DNA from 3 places in the Allobosea sp. NPDC055353 genome. Region 2 is predicted to be linked to each of the others. Evidence: predicted binding sites of a transcription regulator. Region 2 holds the regulator's gene; each other region holds the start of a gene.
What was found. The regulator LexA, encoded in region 2, represses DNA repair genes until DNA is damaged. The targets are predictions, from matches to a motif close to TGTTCNNNNTGTGTTCNG.
Positions count from the first base shown of each region.

Region 1: ACWIEX_RS08070 (ImuA family protein) is a predicted target of LexA. The motif match lies at 2,580-2,597, and genes of this name have one in related genera.
Region 3: ACWIEX_RS11560 (ATP-dependent helicase) is a predicted target of LexA. The motif match lies at 3,534-3,551, and genes of this name have one in related genera.

Region 1 is NZ_JBSHMC010000001.1:1,738,463-1,744,019, reverse strand. Features, by position in the region: gene ACWIEX_RS08080 (error-prone DNA polymerase) at 1-211, opposite strand, end outside; gene ACWIEX_RS08075 (Y-family DNA polymerase) at 208-1,752, opposite strand; gene ACWIEX_RS08070 (ImuA family protein) at 1,658-2,566, opposite strand; gene ACWIEX_RS08065 (phospholipase D-like domain-containing protein) at 2,816-4,261, shown strand; partial or broken gene ACWIEX_RS08060 (endonuclease/exonuclease/phosphatase family protein) at 4,350-5,147, shown strand.
Region 2 is NZ_JBSHMC010000001.1:2,134,621-2,140,177, reverse strand. Features, by position in the region: gene moaC (cyclic pyranopterin monophosphate synthase MoaC) at 1-439, shown strand, start outside; gene ACWIEX_RS09835 (molybdopterin molybdotransferase MoeA) at 439-1,650, shown strand; gene lexA (transcriptional repressor LexA) at 1,731-2,438, shown strand; gene ACWIEX_RS09825 (ComEC/Rec2 family competence protein) at 2,432-4,723, opposite strand; gene gltX (glutamate--tRNA ligase) at 4,874-5,557, shown strand, end outside.
Region 3 is NZ_JBSHMC010000001.1:2,508,545-2,514,101, forward strand. Features, by position in the region: gene ACWIEX_RS11540 (SOS response-associated peptidase) at 1-448, opposite strand, end outside; gene ACWIEX_RS11545 (hypothetical protein) at 460-678, opposite strand; gene ACWIEX_RS11550 (hypothetical protein) at 678-923, opposite strand; gene ACWIEX_RS11555 (hypothetical protein) at 938-1,237, opposite strand; gene ACWIEX_RS11560 (ATP-dependent helicase) at 1,228-3,297, opposite strand; gene ACWIEX_RS11565 (3'-5' exonuclease) at 3,620-4,603, opposite strand; gene ACWIEX_RS11570 (metallophosphoesterase family protein) at 4,743-5,126, opposite strand; gene ACWIEX_RS11575 (metallophosphoesterase) at 5,119-5,557, opposite strand, start outside.

The DNA.
Region 1 (5,557 bases), 400 kb from region 2:
CGGGCGCCGGCAGGCCGTCCTCGCGCAACTGCTTCAGCGCCGCCCAGGCGCGCACGACGCCCGCCACCGTGTTGCGGTCGGCGATACCGATGCCGGAATAGCCGAGCAACAGCGCCGTCAGCACCATATGCGGCCCCGGCGAGGCGCCGCGCAGGAAGGAAAAATGCGAGGCGGCAACAGGTTCCGCGAAGGCATTCGCAATCTGATTCATGCGAAGAGCCCGTGCAGGAACCAGCGCGGCGGGGCGCTGTCGGCCTCGTAGAAGCCGATCCGGTAGAGCCAGAAGCGGCGGCCTTGCGCATCCTCGACGCGGTAATAGTCGCGCATCGGCTCGTCGGAGCCGTCGCGCCACCATTCCGGCGCGATGCGCTCGGGGCCCTCGGCCCGGGCGACGTCATGGATCAGACGCCGCCAGCGGAAGCGGATCGGCGGACCGTCCGGCACCTCGGCGATCGCCTCGACCGGCTGAGGCGGCTCGAAGAGCTGGAGCGGACGGGCCGGCGGCTCCTGTGGCTCGGGTGTAGACCATTCGGCCTCCGGTAACGGCGCAGCGGCGGAAAGCGCTTTCGCGGCGCGCACGGGGTGATGCGTATCCTGTGCCGCGAAGCGCAACACCCGGTCGCGGCCGAAGCGGGTGACGAGCCGGTCGACCAGATCGGCCACCGCCTCCTCCTCGACCGCGCGGCCGTCGAGGCTGTGCTGGGGCGTATCGAGTGGCTCGCAGAGCGGGACCGCGAGCTTGATCGCATCGAAGCCGAAGCCGGGATCGAGCGGATCGGCCAGTGTCTCGATGCGCTCGCGATAGAGCCGGAGCAGCGCCCTGGCATCGCGCGAAGGCCGGCCTGTTTCGAGGGCGAGACGGCGCACAATGCCGTCGCTGCGAAAGAAGCCGAGCTCGAAGACGCGACCGCCTTGCCCACGCGCCTCCAAGGCCCGCGCCGCCTCTCCGATCAATCGGACGACCACGGCCTCGAGGCTCGCCGTGTCGGCGAAAGGCTCGGCGAAATGGCGCTCGACCACGCAATCGGGCGGCGGGCGCAAAGGCGTGATGCGGCGATCCTCATGGCCGAGGATACGCCGGAGCTTGACCGCCAGCGCCGCGCCGAAACGGGCGGAGAGCGTTTCCGAAGGACGCTCCGCGAGATGAGCCAGCGTCTTGAGGCCGGCGCGGGAGAGCGCGATCACGGTCTCGGCGTCGGTATCCAGCGCGACGGTCGGCAGCGGGCAGAGCCACGCCTCCTCCTGACCGGGCGGGACGATGCCGCCGCGGCCGTGCCGCGCGCAGGCGCGAGCGGCGTCGGGTGTGCCGGCGATGGCGGCTTTCATCTTGAGGCCGCCGCGCTGCATGGCGCGCCCGGCCAGATTACCGAGCCCCGCCTCGCCGCCGAAGAGATGGGCGCAGCCGGTGATGTCGAGGATCAGGCCATGCGGTTCGTCGAGCGCGACAAGCGGCGTGAAACGGTCGCAGAAGCCGGCGAGCGCTTCGAGGAATTCGTGGTCGGCCTGAGCTTGCGTCTCCAGCGCGACGAGATCGGGGATGCGGGCGCGGGCGTCGGCCAGCGTCATCCCGCGCGTCAGGCCGAGAGCGACGGCGCGCCGGTCGCAATCGACGAGGCGCAGGGCGTTGCCCTGCATCTCGGTCAGCACATGCGGCTTCTCAGCCGGCGCGCCGGAGGCCGGAATCGCGCCCGTCCGCCGCAACCTGTCCGTCGCCAGATAGGGGAACCAGAGGGCGAGATAGCGGCGCGGCATGGTCTGTCCGGGAAGCTCGGTCGAAAAGGCTGCATTCCGCAAAGCGATGTCGGTCACGGTCCCACTCCACACGCCATTCACGCCCGGCCGCGCCGCCGCGCTGGCGCAGCAATCTCAAGGCGAAGGCCGGCGCGCCCGGTGCATTCGCCTCCAAGGCCCGCGAGGCCAGCGCCCTCACCTGCCAGCGCGTGCGCGCCGCGCTCGGCGCCTCGGCAGCGGCCACGCGCAGCAACAGCACCGGCACGCCCGAGGCTTCCGCCGCCAGGGCGAGACGACGGCTCGCCGTCAGGTCGAAAGGGCGCGGTTCGCCCCAGGGTTCGATCAGCACGGCCCCGAGCGCCGAACAGCGCGCCGCCTCGGCGCCCGCCCGCAACACGCCCTCGCCGTCGCGCGCCCGCACCAGCAGGAGGCGTGACGGATCGAAGCCGAATTCGTTCAATCCCGGCGCATGCAATCGCCCGGCTTCGGCATCGACGAAATCCTGCCGCGCCCACAGGATGCAACGCTCGCTGGAGCCCTTCGGCGTTTCTTCACACGAACCGGGGGCGGCTTCGCTCGACAATGCTCCGGCCTTCTCATCTGCCTCCCCCGCCCGCAGCGCGAGGCCGAGCGCGAAGCCGGTCGCGGCGGCGAGATCGGCGACCTCGGCAGCGTAGATCTCATGCAGCGCCGCCCGTGCGAGCCCGCCGTTCAGGGCATCGTCCAGCGCAGGCACGCCGAGGCCGATCCGCCCGGCCGCAACCGGCCCACCCCGCAAGGCGGCCTCTGAGAGGCTGCGGCGCAGATCGGACAAGGTCGTGGCGGTTTCCGGCATGGGGCAAGGCTTCTGTTCTCTCTTTGTTCTTTATAGAGCGCTCCCCGCCGGAAGGCGAGTCGAGTCTGGGCCGGAGTGATGAACCGCTGACAATGCATGGCGGGATCGTCCATCCCCGTCATTGCGAGGAGCGCAGCGACGAAGCAATCCAGGGGATCGGGCTGAATGGTTCAACCCGATCCCCTGGATTGCCTCGTTCGCCTGCAATGACGTTTCAATCCGTTCGAAACATGCTCTAGCCTCAGCGGCATGTGGGGGATTCTCTCGACCTATTGGCCGCATATCCTCGCGGTCATCACGATCGCGCTGTCGGCCGTCGCCGGCGCGCATGCGGTGATGACCAAGGACGAGGTGCGCGCCGCCATCGGCTGGGTCGGCGTCATCATCCTTTCGCCGATCATCGGGCCGCTGCTCTACGCCATCGCCGGGGTCAACCGCATCCGCCGCGCCTCGATCCTGGCCCAGCGCCCCGGCCATGGCATGGCGGCGGCCGATTTCCATGTCGAGGACGAGGCGATCGCGACGCATTTCGGCCGGCGCTTCCTCGCGCTCAAGACGCTCGGCGACCGCGTCGCCCGCCACCCGCTGACCACCGGCAACCGCATCGACACGCTGGAGACCGGCGACGAGGCCTATGGCGCGATACTCGCCGCCATCGCGGCAGCGCAGCGCAGCATCATCCTGGAAAGCTACATCTTCGACCGGGACCCGATCGGCCTGCGCATCGCCGATGCGCTGATCGAGGCGCAGAAACGCGGCATCGCGGTCCGGGTGCTGATCGATGCGGTCGGGGCGCGCTATTCGGTGCCGAGCATCGCCGGGCACCTGCGCGAGGGCGGGGTCGCGGTCGACGTCTTCAACGGCAACATCATCATGGGCCTGCGGCTGCCCTATGCCAATCTCAGGACGCACCGGAAGATCATCGTCGTCGACGGGATGATCGGCTTCATGGGCGGGATGAACATCCGCGAGGGCTTCACCCGCGAATTCGCCGGCGACGCCTTCGCTCATGACACGCATTTCCGCATCGAGGGGCCTGTGGTGGCCGATCTCTTCGCCGTCGCGGCCGAGGACTGGTGCTTCGCCACCGGCGAGGCATTGGCCGGCCCGGCCTGGGAGATTCCGGAGCTGGCGCGAAGCGGCATGCCGGTGCTGGCACGCGCGGTGCCCACGGGGCCGGATTCCTATCTGGAAACCAATCACAAGCTGTTGATGGGCGCGCTGTCGGTGGCGCGCCAATCGGTCAAGATCATGTCGCCCTATTTCCTGCCCGACCAGGAACTGATCAGCGCGCTCGTCACCGCGGCGCGACGCGGCGTCGACATCGATATCGTCGTGCCCTCGGTCAACAACCTCGTGCTGGTCGATCGCGCCATGACCGCGCAATTCGACCAGATCCTGAAGAATTATTGCCGGATCTGGCGCTCCACCGGCGCCTTCGACCATTCCAAGCTCCTCGCCGTCGACGGGAGCTGGGCCTATGTCGGCTCCTCCAATCTCGACCCGCGTTCGCTGCGTCTGAACTTCGAGATCGACCTCGAGGTTCTCGACCATGGCTTCGCCCGCGCGATCGAGCGCCGGATCGAGACGGTGATGTCGACTGCGACCCCGGTCACGCTTGCCGGCCTGCGTGCCCGGCCCTATGTCATGCGTCTGATCGACAGGCTGATCTGGCTCGGCTCGCCCTATCTGTGAACCGACGCGGTCATATCCCTGACGCCATGGATGCCTAAGCCGTTACCCGTCCCCTCTCGGCGGGTCCGGAGCACGAGCCGGCGGAGCGATGCAGAAGAAGAACCAGAGCCTGCCCGCCAGCATCATCGCCTCGCTGCGCCAGCGCAACAACCGCCCCGGCACCGTTTCGGCCGGAGAGAACGGTCGTTCCGGGGGCACGCTGGTCGCCTCCTACAACGTCCATAAATGCGTCGGCGTCGATGGCCGCTTCGATCCCGGCCGGATCGGGCAGGTGATCCGCGAGATCGCGCCGGATGTCATCGCCCTGCAGGAGGCCGACAAGCGCTTCGGCGCCCGCCACGGCCTGCTCGACCTCGCCCGGCTGAAAGACGAGACCGGCCTCGTCCCTGTTCCCGTGGAAAGCTCCAATGCCGCGGCGCATGGCTGGCACGGCAATGTCGTGCTGTTCCGGCAGGGATTGGTGCGCGACGTGCATCAGGTCTCGCTGCCGGGGCTGGAGCCGCGTGGCGCGCTGGTCGTCGATATCGACCTGGAGAGCGGCGCGGCGCTCAGGATCGTCGCGGCCCATCTCGGACTGCTCAGGCGCTCGCGCTCGCAGCAGGCCCGGATGATCATCGACCTGATGCGCAGCCGGGACGAGCGCCCCACCCTCCTGCTCGGCGATCTCAACGAATGGCGCCTCGGCGGCCGCTCGGCACTGAGCGCGCTCGATGCCGCCTTCGGCGCGATGCCCGTGCCGGTGCCGAGCTTCCCGGCCGGGCTGCCCTTGCTGGCGCTCGACCGGATCATCGCCAACCGCCCGGAAATCCTGTCGGAGGTCGCGGTCCATGATACGCCGCTCGCGCGCATCGCCTCAGACCATCTGCCGATCAAGGCCTTCGTCGATCCGGCCATGGCGGCGCTGCCGGTCAGCGGCCCCGATTTCAGGATCGCGCCGGCCGAGCCGGCGGGCCCCGGCAGGGCAGCCTTGCATGCCAAGGAAACGCCCCTGCCCCTTCCCGCATCCTCGCCAGGCGGCAAGGGACGCGCGGGCAGCAATCGCGAACTCGTGCGCAAGGCCGGCGCCCAATTGAAGCGCGCCGTCAAGCGCACCTTGCGACGGTCGGACGCTCCAACTCGCTAGGTGACGTGGGCGGCTGCTGGATAGCTCCCGGCCGCCCCCCTTTGTCATTCCGGGGCGTGCCGCAGGCGCGAGCCCGGAACCCACGACGGGGTGAGACATCCGATGCCCGGTTGCGAGCGCCTCCCCCCGTCGTGGGTTCCGGGTTCTTCGCTCCGCGAAGCCCCGGAATGACA
Region 2 (5,557 bases):
GGTCGATGTCGGCGGCAAGGCCGAGACGACCCGCATGGCGATCGCCGAAGGTCAGGTGGTGATGGCGCCGGAGACGATCGCGATCGTCCGCGACGGCAACGCCAAGAAGGGCGACGTGCTTGGCACTGCGCGCCTCGCCGGCATCATGGCGGCGAAGCGCACGCATGAGCTCATCCCACTCTGCCACCCGCTGCTGCTCAGCAAGATCGCCCTCGACCTTGAGATCGACGAGGCCTTGCCGGGGGTGCGGGTGCGTGCCGAGGTCAAGATGAAGGGCCAGACCGGGGTCGAAATGGAGGCGCTCACCGCCGTCTCCATCGCCTGCCTCACCGTCTACGACATGGTCAAGGCCGTCGACCGGGCAATGCGGATCGAGAATATCCGCCTGCTGCATAAATCCGGCGGCCAGTCCGGCGATTACGAGGCTAAGCAGCTCTGATGGCGCTCACCCCGGTCCCCGTCGCGCGCAAGGCGCTGCTCGACAGCATTCCGGGGCCGACGGGAGCGGAAACCCTGCCGCTGGCGCAATGCGCCTGGCGGGTGCTGGCCGGGGAGGTCAAGGCGCTGCGGACACAGCCTCCCTTCGCCAATTCCGCCATGGACGGCTACGCCGTGCGCGGCGACGAGATGGCGGAAGGCGTCTCGCTCACGGTGATCGGCGAATCCGCTGCCGGCCGGGCCTTCGATGGATCGGTCGGGCCGGGACAAGCGGTGCGCATTTTCACGGGCGCGCCGATGCCTGAGGGAGCCGACACCATCCTGATGCAGGAGGATGCGGACGGCGTCGGCAGCCCGGTTATCCGCGTGCGCGTACCACCGGCCAAGGGCAAGTTTCTGCGCGCGGCGGGGCTCGATTTCCACGAAGGCGACGTCCTGCTGCAAGCCGGGCGCGTGCTCGACAGCGCAGCGCTCGGCCTGGCCGCCGCGATGGGGCATCCGACCTTGCCCGTCCGGCGCAAGCCGCGCGTTGCGATCCTTGCGACCGGCGACGAGCTGGTGGCGCCGGGCGAGCCGGTCGGCCGCGACCAGATCATTGCCTCGAACTCGTTCTCGCTCGCCGCGCTGGTCGAGAAGGCCGGGGGCACCGTGCTCGATCTCGGCATCGCCCGCGACGACCACGCCGATCTCGCCGCCAAGATCGCACAGGCGCGCGAGGCCGATGCCGACGTGCTGATCACGCTGGGCGGCGCCTCGGTCGGCGCCCATGACCTCGTGCAGGAAGCCCTGACGCGGGCCGGCATGGCCCTCGGCTTCTGGAAGATCGCGATGCGGCCGGGCAAGCCGATGATGACCGGGCGAATCGGCCGGATGGTCGTGGTCGGCCTGCCGGGCAACCCGGTCTCCTCGATCGTCTGCGGCCATCTCTTCGTATTGCCCTTGATCGAGGCACTGCTCGGCATGGCCGATGCCGATCGCGACCGCAGCATCCCCGCCATTCTCGGCCGCGACATGCCCGGCAATGACGAGCGCGAGGATTATCTGCGCTCGGAGCTCGCGCTGACGCCGGATGGCTGGGTTGCGAATCCCTTCGGCCGGCAGGATTCATCGATGCTCGGCACTTTGGCGCGGGCGCAGGCGCTGACGATCCGGCCGGCACATGCGGCCCCCGCCAAGAGGGGCGATGCCTGCCGGATCCTGCCGCTGCGGTAGCAGCTTGCGGAACACAAGCAGAACGCGTATGGTGTTCGTGCTTTGTTTCGAATCTGCGCATTGAGGGGCTGGCGGCGACCATGCTGACACGCAAGCAACACGAACTCCTGCGCTTCATCCAGGAACGCTTGCGCGAAAGTGGCGTCCCGCCCTCCTTCGACGAGATGAAGGATGCGCTCGACCTGCGCTCGAAATCCGGCATTCACCGCCTGATCATGGCGCTGGAGGAGCGCGGCTTCATCCGCCGCCTGCCGAACCGGGCGCGCGCGCTCGAAGTCATCAAGATGCCGGACGGGCTCGGCGCGCCGCAGGCGCGGCCCCGCTTCAGCCCCGCCATCGTCCAGGGCGGCCTGGGCTCACAGCCCAGCGTGGCCAAGCCGCGTCCTGCCGAGGATGACAGCCGGCATTCCATCGCCATCCCGGTGATGGGCCGCATCGCGGCGGGCACGCCGATCTCGGCGATCCAGAGCCGCAGCCATACCGTTTCGCTGCCGCCGGACATGCTCGGCTCCGGCGAGCATTACGCGCTGGAAGTACGCGGCGATTCGATGGTCGAGGCCGGCATTCTCGACGGCGACACTGTCGTCATCCGCAGGCAGGACACGGCCAATACCGGCGATATCGTCGTCGCGTTGATCGACGACGAGGAAGCGACGCTGAAGCGCCTGCGCAAGCGCGGCTCCTCGATCGCGCTCGAAGCCGCGAACCCGGCCTACGAGACCCGCGTGCTCGGCCCCGATCGGGTCAAGATCCAGGGACGGCTGGTCAACCTGATGCGGCGCTACTGAAGGCGTTCGGTGTCAGCCTCGGCTTCGTTGTCGGCGGCCGGTGCGGGCTGCATGGTGACCGACTGATTGGCGGAGCGCGTGCCTGGCTCCGTCGGGCGCTGCTCGCGCCGGCGGCTCCAGGGCCGCTCGCTGCCGGACTGCTCCGCGATATGGCTGCTCCACCCCGATGCCGTTCGGTAGAGCGAGGTCGCGCCATCGCGCGATAGCGTCATGCGCTCGACCAGCCTCGCCTTGCAGGCGCCGCCCCAGGGAATGGCGGTGACGACGAGGTCGGCGCGCTGGCAATCCTCGATGATGGCGAGCCGCTCGCGCGTATAGGAGACCGTGCGCTTGTCAGCGGTCTGCACGACGCATGCCAGCCGGTCACAGGCGATACCGGCGCGCAATGTCGGATCGTCGGGCGAGCGGCTGTCGCCATCGGCGGCGAGCCATTGCTGCAGGACGAAGCGGCTGGGCTTGCCCGCGATGATGAGGCGGCCGTCAAGGCCGCGCACGGCCAGTCCCGAGCCGTCGCGCTCGATCAGGATCTCCGGCCGGTCCGGCCTGCCGGCGAACGCGACGCCGAAGACCAGCGGCAAGGCCGCAAGCCAGCGCCAGGCCGTGGTCCAGAGTGTCAGCCAGAGCAGTGTCAGCGCGAAGCAGGCGAGCACGCCTGAGCCGAAAGCCGCCACCGTCACGGTGGAATGGTCGATGGTCGCGACCCAATGCGCGACCTTCAGCACGACGTCGGAGGCGAGCCCCATCAAGGCCCAGGCCGGCCAGTCCAATCCGAAGGGATAGGCGAGCACGCCGAACACCGCCGCCGGCATGACGAAGAGCGAGACGAAGGGCAGCGCCATGGCGTTGCCGAGCAGGCCGAAGGGATTGAAGGTCTGGAAATGATAGGCGCCGAAGGGCGCGGTCGCGGCGGTGGCCAGCATGGTGGTGACGAGGATGCCGAGCGCGGCCGTCCAAACGGCTCCGAGCGGCCAGGGCAACACGCGCGGCGGCTCGGTGCGGCTTCGCCCTTCCCAGCGTTCCGCGAAGGCGATCAGCGCCGCGACCGCACCGAAGGACATCTGGAAGCTCGGCCCGAGCAGCGCCTCCGGCTCGCGCAGCAGCACGATCATGGCGGCGAGCGCCAGATTGCGCATGCTGAGCGCGGCGCGGTCGACCAGGATCGCACCGAGCATGACCAGCGTCATGATCAGCGAGCGCTCGGTCGCGACATCGCCCCCGGAAAAGATGCAATAGGCGGTCGCGCCGAGCATCGCCGCCGCCGCCGCGATCTTCTTGACCGGCCAATGCAGGGCGACCGTCTGCGACAGGACCAGCAGCGCCCGGACCAGCCAGAAGATCGTGCCGGCGGCGAGCACCATGTGCAGGCCGGATATCGAGACGATGTGATAGATCCCCGCAGCGCGCAGGTCGTTGTTCGTCGCTTCGGTGATGAGGCCGCGCTTGCCGGTGACGAGCGCGGCGGCGACCGCCCCGCCCTGCCCGCCTCCGACCTCGGCGATGCGCCGTGTCAGCGTGTTGCGCGCACGGTCGATCATCACGTCGATCGCCAGGCGTGTCGGCATCGGTGAGGGCGGCGGCACCAGCGTGATCTTGCCGGAGATGCTCCCGACGGCGCCGATCCCGCGGAAAAAGGCATCGCGGCCGAAATCATAGCCGCCGGCCCGCGCCGGCCCGGGCGGCGGCAGCAGGCGCGCGGTCGCGACGATATGATCGCCCGGCGCCACGGAACCCTGCCGGATGTTGACGCGGACGCGCTTCGGACGCTGGTCAGCCGGCACATTGGCGATCTCCGTCACCAGCAGCACGAGCCGCGCGCCCTTGTCGCGGGCCTCGACGCTCTCGACGAAGCCGGAGAGCTTGCCGATCCGCGGCCGCTCCAGCATCGGCGCCGCGATATCGGCCGTGCGCCAGACCCCGGCGGCGAAGCCGGCGAAGGCAGCGGCCGCGGCGAGGCAGGCCATCGCGGCGAAGCGGCGCAGGCGCAGGATGAAAGCAGCCGTGCCGCTCAGGGCCACGCCAAGGAGCGGCGCCCATAATGCCGGCTCACGATCGGCTGCGAAATAGAGCAGGATGCCGACGCCCATCGCGATGGGCAGCCAGAGGAAGGGGCGCCGCCTTTCGGCCTCGAGCGCGAAGCCTTGCCGGAGCTGAAGCCAAAGCTGCCGAAGCAGGAATCGGAGACTTGCCGCCAGCGAGGCCGGGACATCGAGGCGAGCCGGCAAGGCATCGGCGCGCGCCCCGCGCCGGCCTCGTTCCTGCCCCTGCCCCGGCGGCGCCGGCTGCATCGCCCGCCTCCCCTGCCGGCGCTGCGATTTGACCGCTTAACCTTTCCGGCCAAGCCATGTTACAGGGCGCGCGCCGGTTGTCATGTCTCAACCTGCGCCCTTTCCTGTCTTGCCCCGGACGGCCACGCCGCCCGGCCGGAGTTTCCTCCCATGAGCAACGCCGTCGTCACGCGCTTTGCGCCCTCGCCCACCGGATTCCTGCATATCGGCGGGGCCCGGACCGCGCTGTTCAACTGGCTTTATGCCCGCCGGCAAGGCGGCAAGATGCTGCTGCGCATCGAGGATACCGACCGGGAACGCTCGACCGACGCGGCGATCGCCGCGATCCTCGACGGGCTGGAATGGCTCGGCCTCGATTGGGATGGCCAGACCGTCTACCAGTTCCAGCGCGTGGCGCGGCATCGCGAGGTCGCCGAGCAGATGCTCGCCGCCGGCAAGGCCTATCATTGCTATGCGACCCAGGCCGAGCTCGAGGAGATGCGCGAGAAGGCACGCGCCGAGGGCAAGCCGCTGCGCTATGACGGGCGCTGGCGCGACCGCGATCCGGCGACCGCGCCGGAAGGTGCGAAGCCGGTGATCCGCCTCAAGGCGCCGCAGACCGGCGAGACCGTGGTCAATGACGAGGTCCAGGGCCGCGTCGTCTGGCAGAACGAGAATCTCGACGATCTCGTTCTGCTGCGCTCGGACGGCACGCCGACCTATATGCTCGCCGTCGTCGTCGACGACCACGACATGGGCGTCACCCATATCATCCGCGGCGACGACCACCTGACCAATGCCGCCCGTCAGACCCAGATCTACGACGCACTGGGCTGGGACGTGCCGAGCATGTCG
Region 3 (5,557 bases), 370 kb from region 2:
CGCTGATGATCTCCTCGCCGTTCTCGTCGCGCCACCGCTCCCAGATGCCAGCGAACGCGAGAATGGCGCCGTCCCTGGGACTGATGAAATGGGGCGTCTTGTTTTTCTCCTCGCCCGTCCACTCGTAGAAGCCGCTCGCCGGGATAATGCAGCGGTTCTTCACATAGGCGCGCTTGAAAAGGCTGTTGGTGTCGATGCCCTCAACGCGGGAATTGATATGCGGCTTGATCTGCTTTGCCGTTCCCTTGTGCCAAGGGGGGATCAGACCCCAGCGTGCCTTCCATAGTTCCCGACCGACATTGGTCTTGACCAGGATATCAATCGTCGTCGTAGCGGCGATATTATACCTGGCCTGCAGATTGCGGGCTGGCGATTCCGGCTCGGTGAGAGGCTGGCTGAAGGCGTAGATCTCGCCCCACGTGTAGGCTTGGCTAAACCGTCCGCACATGCGCTCCGCTCCTATTGGATCGGTGAGACCTGAGCTTGCGCCTCGTTGGCCTTGGCCATCATGGCCTCGAGCTTCGCGAATATCTCCGGTGAGAACATCAGGTTCATCACCTGACCGCTGGCCATCTCGAAGCTGATCATCGTCTCGCCTTGCGGATCGGTCGTCAGCGCGATCCGCTTCACATCCGCAACATCGAGATCGATTTCGGGCAACTCGGGCGGCTCAGCCATCACTCCTGATCCCTAACCGGGAGCCAAAGCTCACCGGGTTTGGCTCTCGCTATGGCGGTGTCATCGCTGATGTGTTGGTTCTGCATCCTGGCCTCTATCAAGGCCGTATCAAGGAAGTAGGCCAGCGTGCCAAACCCTCTGGCGGCCGCTTCGTTCTTCAACACCTCGATCCGATCCACCAAATCATCAGCCCGCCGCAATGGGACGCGCGGCACCCCTGATCCGAGCCTGACCACATCCGTCATGACGCTGGCCCTCCCTAGTCAGGGTAGTCGCCCGCAAGCCGATCATACAAGTCGACTTCCGCGGCATCAGCGGCCAGAGCCGTTTCAAGTTCATCAGCAGGCGCGATGACGCCGCCGAAATGAGCGTGGAAGGCACGCGCAAACCGCGCTTCTTCGAAAGCCACCCGGATCAGGTCCTCCGTCACTGTGCCGAGTACGCGGAAGCCGATTTGCCAATCGGTGCACCATGCTTCGATCCGGCGAAGACGTTCGGCCGCGGACGCCCTATCCAGCTTGATCTCGACCTGGTGCAGCCAATGCGCGGTCATCGCCACATGCCCCGCATCTTTGCCCTGACATCCACCTTGGGGCCACCAGATGGTGCTCGCGAGGCTTCCGCGGCGGCGATGGGCCAGGCCGTCCGTTCGAACTGGCCGAGCAGCGCATTCGGGATGAAACGGGTGCGGTTGGCATAGACGTGACGATCGCCCGTCGCCGATTGGCCGTGCGTGAAGAAGCGCTGTGGCACGACGAGGTGCAGATCGTCCTTCGCCCGCGTCATCGCGACATAGAGCAGACGCCGCTCTTCCTCGATCTCATCACGCGCACCGGCGCCAAGGTCGATAGGGATGCAGCCGTCGACTGTGTTCATGACGAAGACCGATTTCCATTCCTGCCCTTTGGCCGAATGGATCGTCGACAGGATGAGATAGTCCTCGTCGAGATGCGGAACGCCGGCCTGATCGCTTGTCGCGTCCGGCGGGTCGAGCGTCAGTTCAGTCAGGAAGCGCTCGCGCGACGGGTAACCGCCCGCAATCTGTTCGAGCTGCACGAGATCGGCTTGCCTGGTGCTGGCGTCCTCATGGATCCGCTCCAAGTGGGGCTCGTACCAGCGGCGAGCAAGTTCAATCTCTGCCGGCCAACCCGCCGTGCCGGCGCGCAGCTCACCGACCGCAGCGACGAACGACGACCAGTCGTCGCCAGCCCGCGGCGGAGCCGGAGCGTTCTCCAGTGCCTCGAGGGGCGCCGAGGCCTGGGCAACATGTTCCAGGACGCGCTGCGCCGAGGTCGGGCCGACGCCGGGCAAGAGCTGCAGCACCCGGAAGCCGGATACCTTGTCGCGCGGGTTCTCCACGAAGCGCAGCAGCGCCAGCAGGTCCTTGATATGGGCGCTGTCGAGGAACTTGAGGCCGCCGAATTTCAAGAACGGGATATTCCGTCGCGTGAGCTCGATTTCCAGCGGGCCGCTGTGGTGGGAGGCGCGGAACAGGACCGCCTGCTGCTTCAAGGTTGAGCCACCCTCGCGGCTCTCCAGCACCTTCTCCGCGATGAAACGCGCCTGGTCCGCTTCGTCTCGAACATGGACGAGTTGCGGTGGCGATCCGGTCGCGCGGTCGGTCCAGAGGTTCTTGGTGAAGCGCTCGGCCGCAAGGTCGATGACGGCATTCGCAGCCGACAGGATGGCGCTGGTCGAGCGGTAGTTCTGATCGAGCGTGATGACCTCGGCTGGCGGCACGAAGGCTGCTGGGAAATCGAGGATGTTGCGGACTGTCGCGGCGCGGAACGAATAGATCGATTGGGCATCGTCGCCGACCACCGTAAGCCCGCGGCCGTCGGGCTTGAGCGCCAGCAGGATCGAGGACTGGAGCCGGTTGGTATCCTGATACTCGTCGACCATGACATGGTCGAAGCGACCGCCGATGTCCGCCGCGATGTCGGGATCGGTCACGGCCTGGGCCCAGTAGAGTAGCAGGTCGTCGTAATCCAGGACGTTCTGGCTCTGCTTGGCTTCGACATAGGCCGCGAACAGCTCTTTCAGCTCAGCCGCCCAGGTGGCGCACCAAGGGTAGGACAGGCGCAGAACGTCTTCGATCGGCAGCTCGGCATTCACGCAGCGCGAATAGATCGCCAGGCAGGTGCCCTTCGTCGGAAACCGCGACTCCGTCTTGGAGAAGCCGAGCTCGTGTCGAACCAGGTTCATCTGGTCAGCCGAATCCTCCCGATCATGGATCGTGAAAGCCGGGTCGAGTCCGAGCTGCTCGGCATAGTCGCGCAGCAAGCGCGCGCCGATGCCATGGAAGGTGCCTGCCCAGGTCAGCGCGTCGGCGAGTACGCCGGCACCATCGCCGAGCACCTTCCGGGCGATCCGCTCGACGCGCTTTGCCATTTCGGAAGCCGCGCGCCGCGAGAAGGTCATCAGCAGGATCCGCCGCGGGTCGGCGCCGCTCACCATGAGATGGGCGACGCGATGTGCAAGCGTATTGGTCTTGCCCGAGCCGGCCCCCGCGATGACGAGCAGCGGCGAGGAAGCCACCGCGCCGACACCATGGATCACCGCGCGTCGCTGCGCCGGGTTGAGCGCGTCGAGATAGCTGATCGGCGCGACGGCGTTCATGACTTCAATTCCCGAACCGGCCGCGCTCCTTCCGAGAACCGACCGCGAAGGAAGCCCAGTGAGGCTGCCCGATCGGCATCTCGCAAGAGCTCATCACGGTTGTGAAGTAAGGCCCTGATGGCAGCCCGGGCATCGCCCTCGAACTCCGCCAGAACAGAGTCGATTTGTTGCTCCATAGGCTTTGGAGCAGGCGCCTGTTTCAGCACGACCGGGGGCATGGATGCGTCCTCAAGAATGAGAACATTATGAGAACAATCACCTGCGAGGAGTCAAGATACCAGGCAAAATTCACACCCGGGCACCCTGCACGAATGGGCGCCGGCTAGGTGCGATATCGATCGAATGCCGTAAGCCGCTGGATCAGTGGCTCCGCGTCCTCCCAGCCGTAAATCTCGGTGCGGAGATAGCGGAGCTCTTCCTCTTCGAGCTCGTCATCGATCTCGATCCACCAGGCTCTCGGCCTGCCATCGCTTCCATCCGACCAGCGATAGCCCCTGCCCTTGAGGTGATCCTTCATGTCGAACGCCGCGTTCTCCGCATAGATGCGGACGCGGCTCCGCTCGCTTGAACGCAAGAGCTGCGAGAATGGTGGCGCGCCACCCTCCCCGGCCGGCCTCGCCAGTACCTCTAAAAGCGCATTGCAATCATCCGTCGCGCGGTGGCCTTCGTGGAACAGGCCAGATTGGCCAACGAGGTATCCGAGCTTGTTGCCTTCGAAGCCTAAATCCGCCCACGGAATTTCTTTGACGGAACATGCCCAGGCCTTCGAGGCAAAAGTCGGCGAGAGCTTTTCGCAGAATGGCCGGTCGAAAGCGGCGTTATGGGCGATAACGAGATCTGCAGGCTCGATAAGAGCATCCAGCGCTGCAACATCGATCTCAAGACCGGCGACCATCTCGTCGGTGATGCCCGTCAGCCGGATAATCTCCGCTGGGATCGGATCCGAGGGCTGACGCAGGCCGCTATAGATTCCCACGACGTCGCCGACCGCTCCCTCGTCGTCGTAGGTGAAGGCGACAGCTCCAATTTCGATGATCTCGTCCTTGGCGTGATTGAGCCCTGTCGTCTCCGTGTCCACCAAAACTGCAAGGTTCGGAAATGCGCTCTCCGCTCGCGGGATGATCGAACGCGGCACGAGCTTGCGCAGGATTCTATAGCGCCCGCCCTGCTCCAGCCGTTGTGCGGCCTCCTCGTCATCCCAGCCGGGCGGAGTGGACGGACTTTCCGACTTCCGCTTGCGCGGCGTAGCTCTCGGCGTTTGCCGATAGCCAGGCGCATCGTCGAACAAGTCAAACTGGCTGGAAATGCTCTTCAAGGCTGAGCCCTTGCTGCCATCGTCATTACGGACCAACCTCCATTCCCGGGACGTCGTCTCGATCCCAGCGAACGACCGTGCTCCTCGCGCCCGTCGCATTGAGCGACGGGATACCTCCAGATGCTTCGAGTTACTGCTGGGGCGCAAGCCAGGACAGATCATCCAGCAACGTCCCATCCCCGCGGTTGCGTTCCACAGGATCGACCTTGACGATCGATCGGCCTTCCCCATCGGTCTGGAAGAACGACAGCTCTTGTCTCGCCTGATCGATTACAAGGACCGACAATCGTCCCGTCCAGCAGGCGCCCGTGTCCATAGATATCCGATTCTCTGTGATCACGGGTCGAGGAGGATCCATGACCGAGTGGCCGTGAACGACGACCCGAGGCAGCTTGCCGCAATGATTGAGAAACGGCTCCCGGATCCACATCAGGTCCTCAGGCGACTGCGCCTTGAGGGCGACGCCCGGTCTAATGCCCGCATGCGCGAAAAGAAACGGGCCCTCCTCAATCATGAATGTGGAGCCGCGAAGAAGGTCGAAATGGCCGGGATGCCGGCTCAGGATGAACCGACGTGCAGTCGATGTTGAGGTCGCAGTAGGAATCTATGGTTTCCCTGCCGCCGTCATGAAACCACGTGCGGAGCTGGCGCCGGTCATTCTCCAGGAATCGGAGAAACCAGTCGTCGTGATTTCCACGCAGGAAAACCGAAGCAGGATGGTCGGTCAGGGCACGACCGACAATCTCAAGACCTCCCTTCGCATCTCGACCACGGTCGACAAGATCGTCGAGGAAGATGATCCGCGGCGTGCCGCCCATGCGAGCCGCATCCTTCTCACAGAATGTGATGGCTGTTTGAAGGAGGTCAGAGCGACCGTGGACATCGCCTATCGCGTAGGTGAGAAGCATGCATACCCACCCATTTCGCAATCCAAGGCGGCGAGCC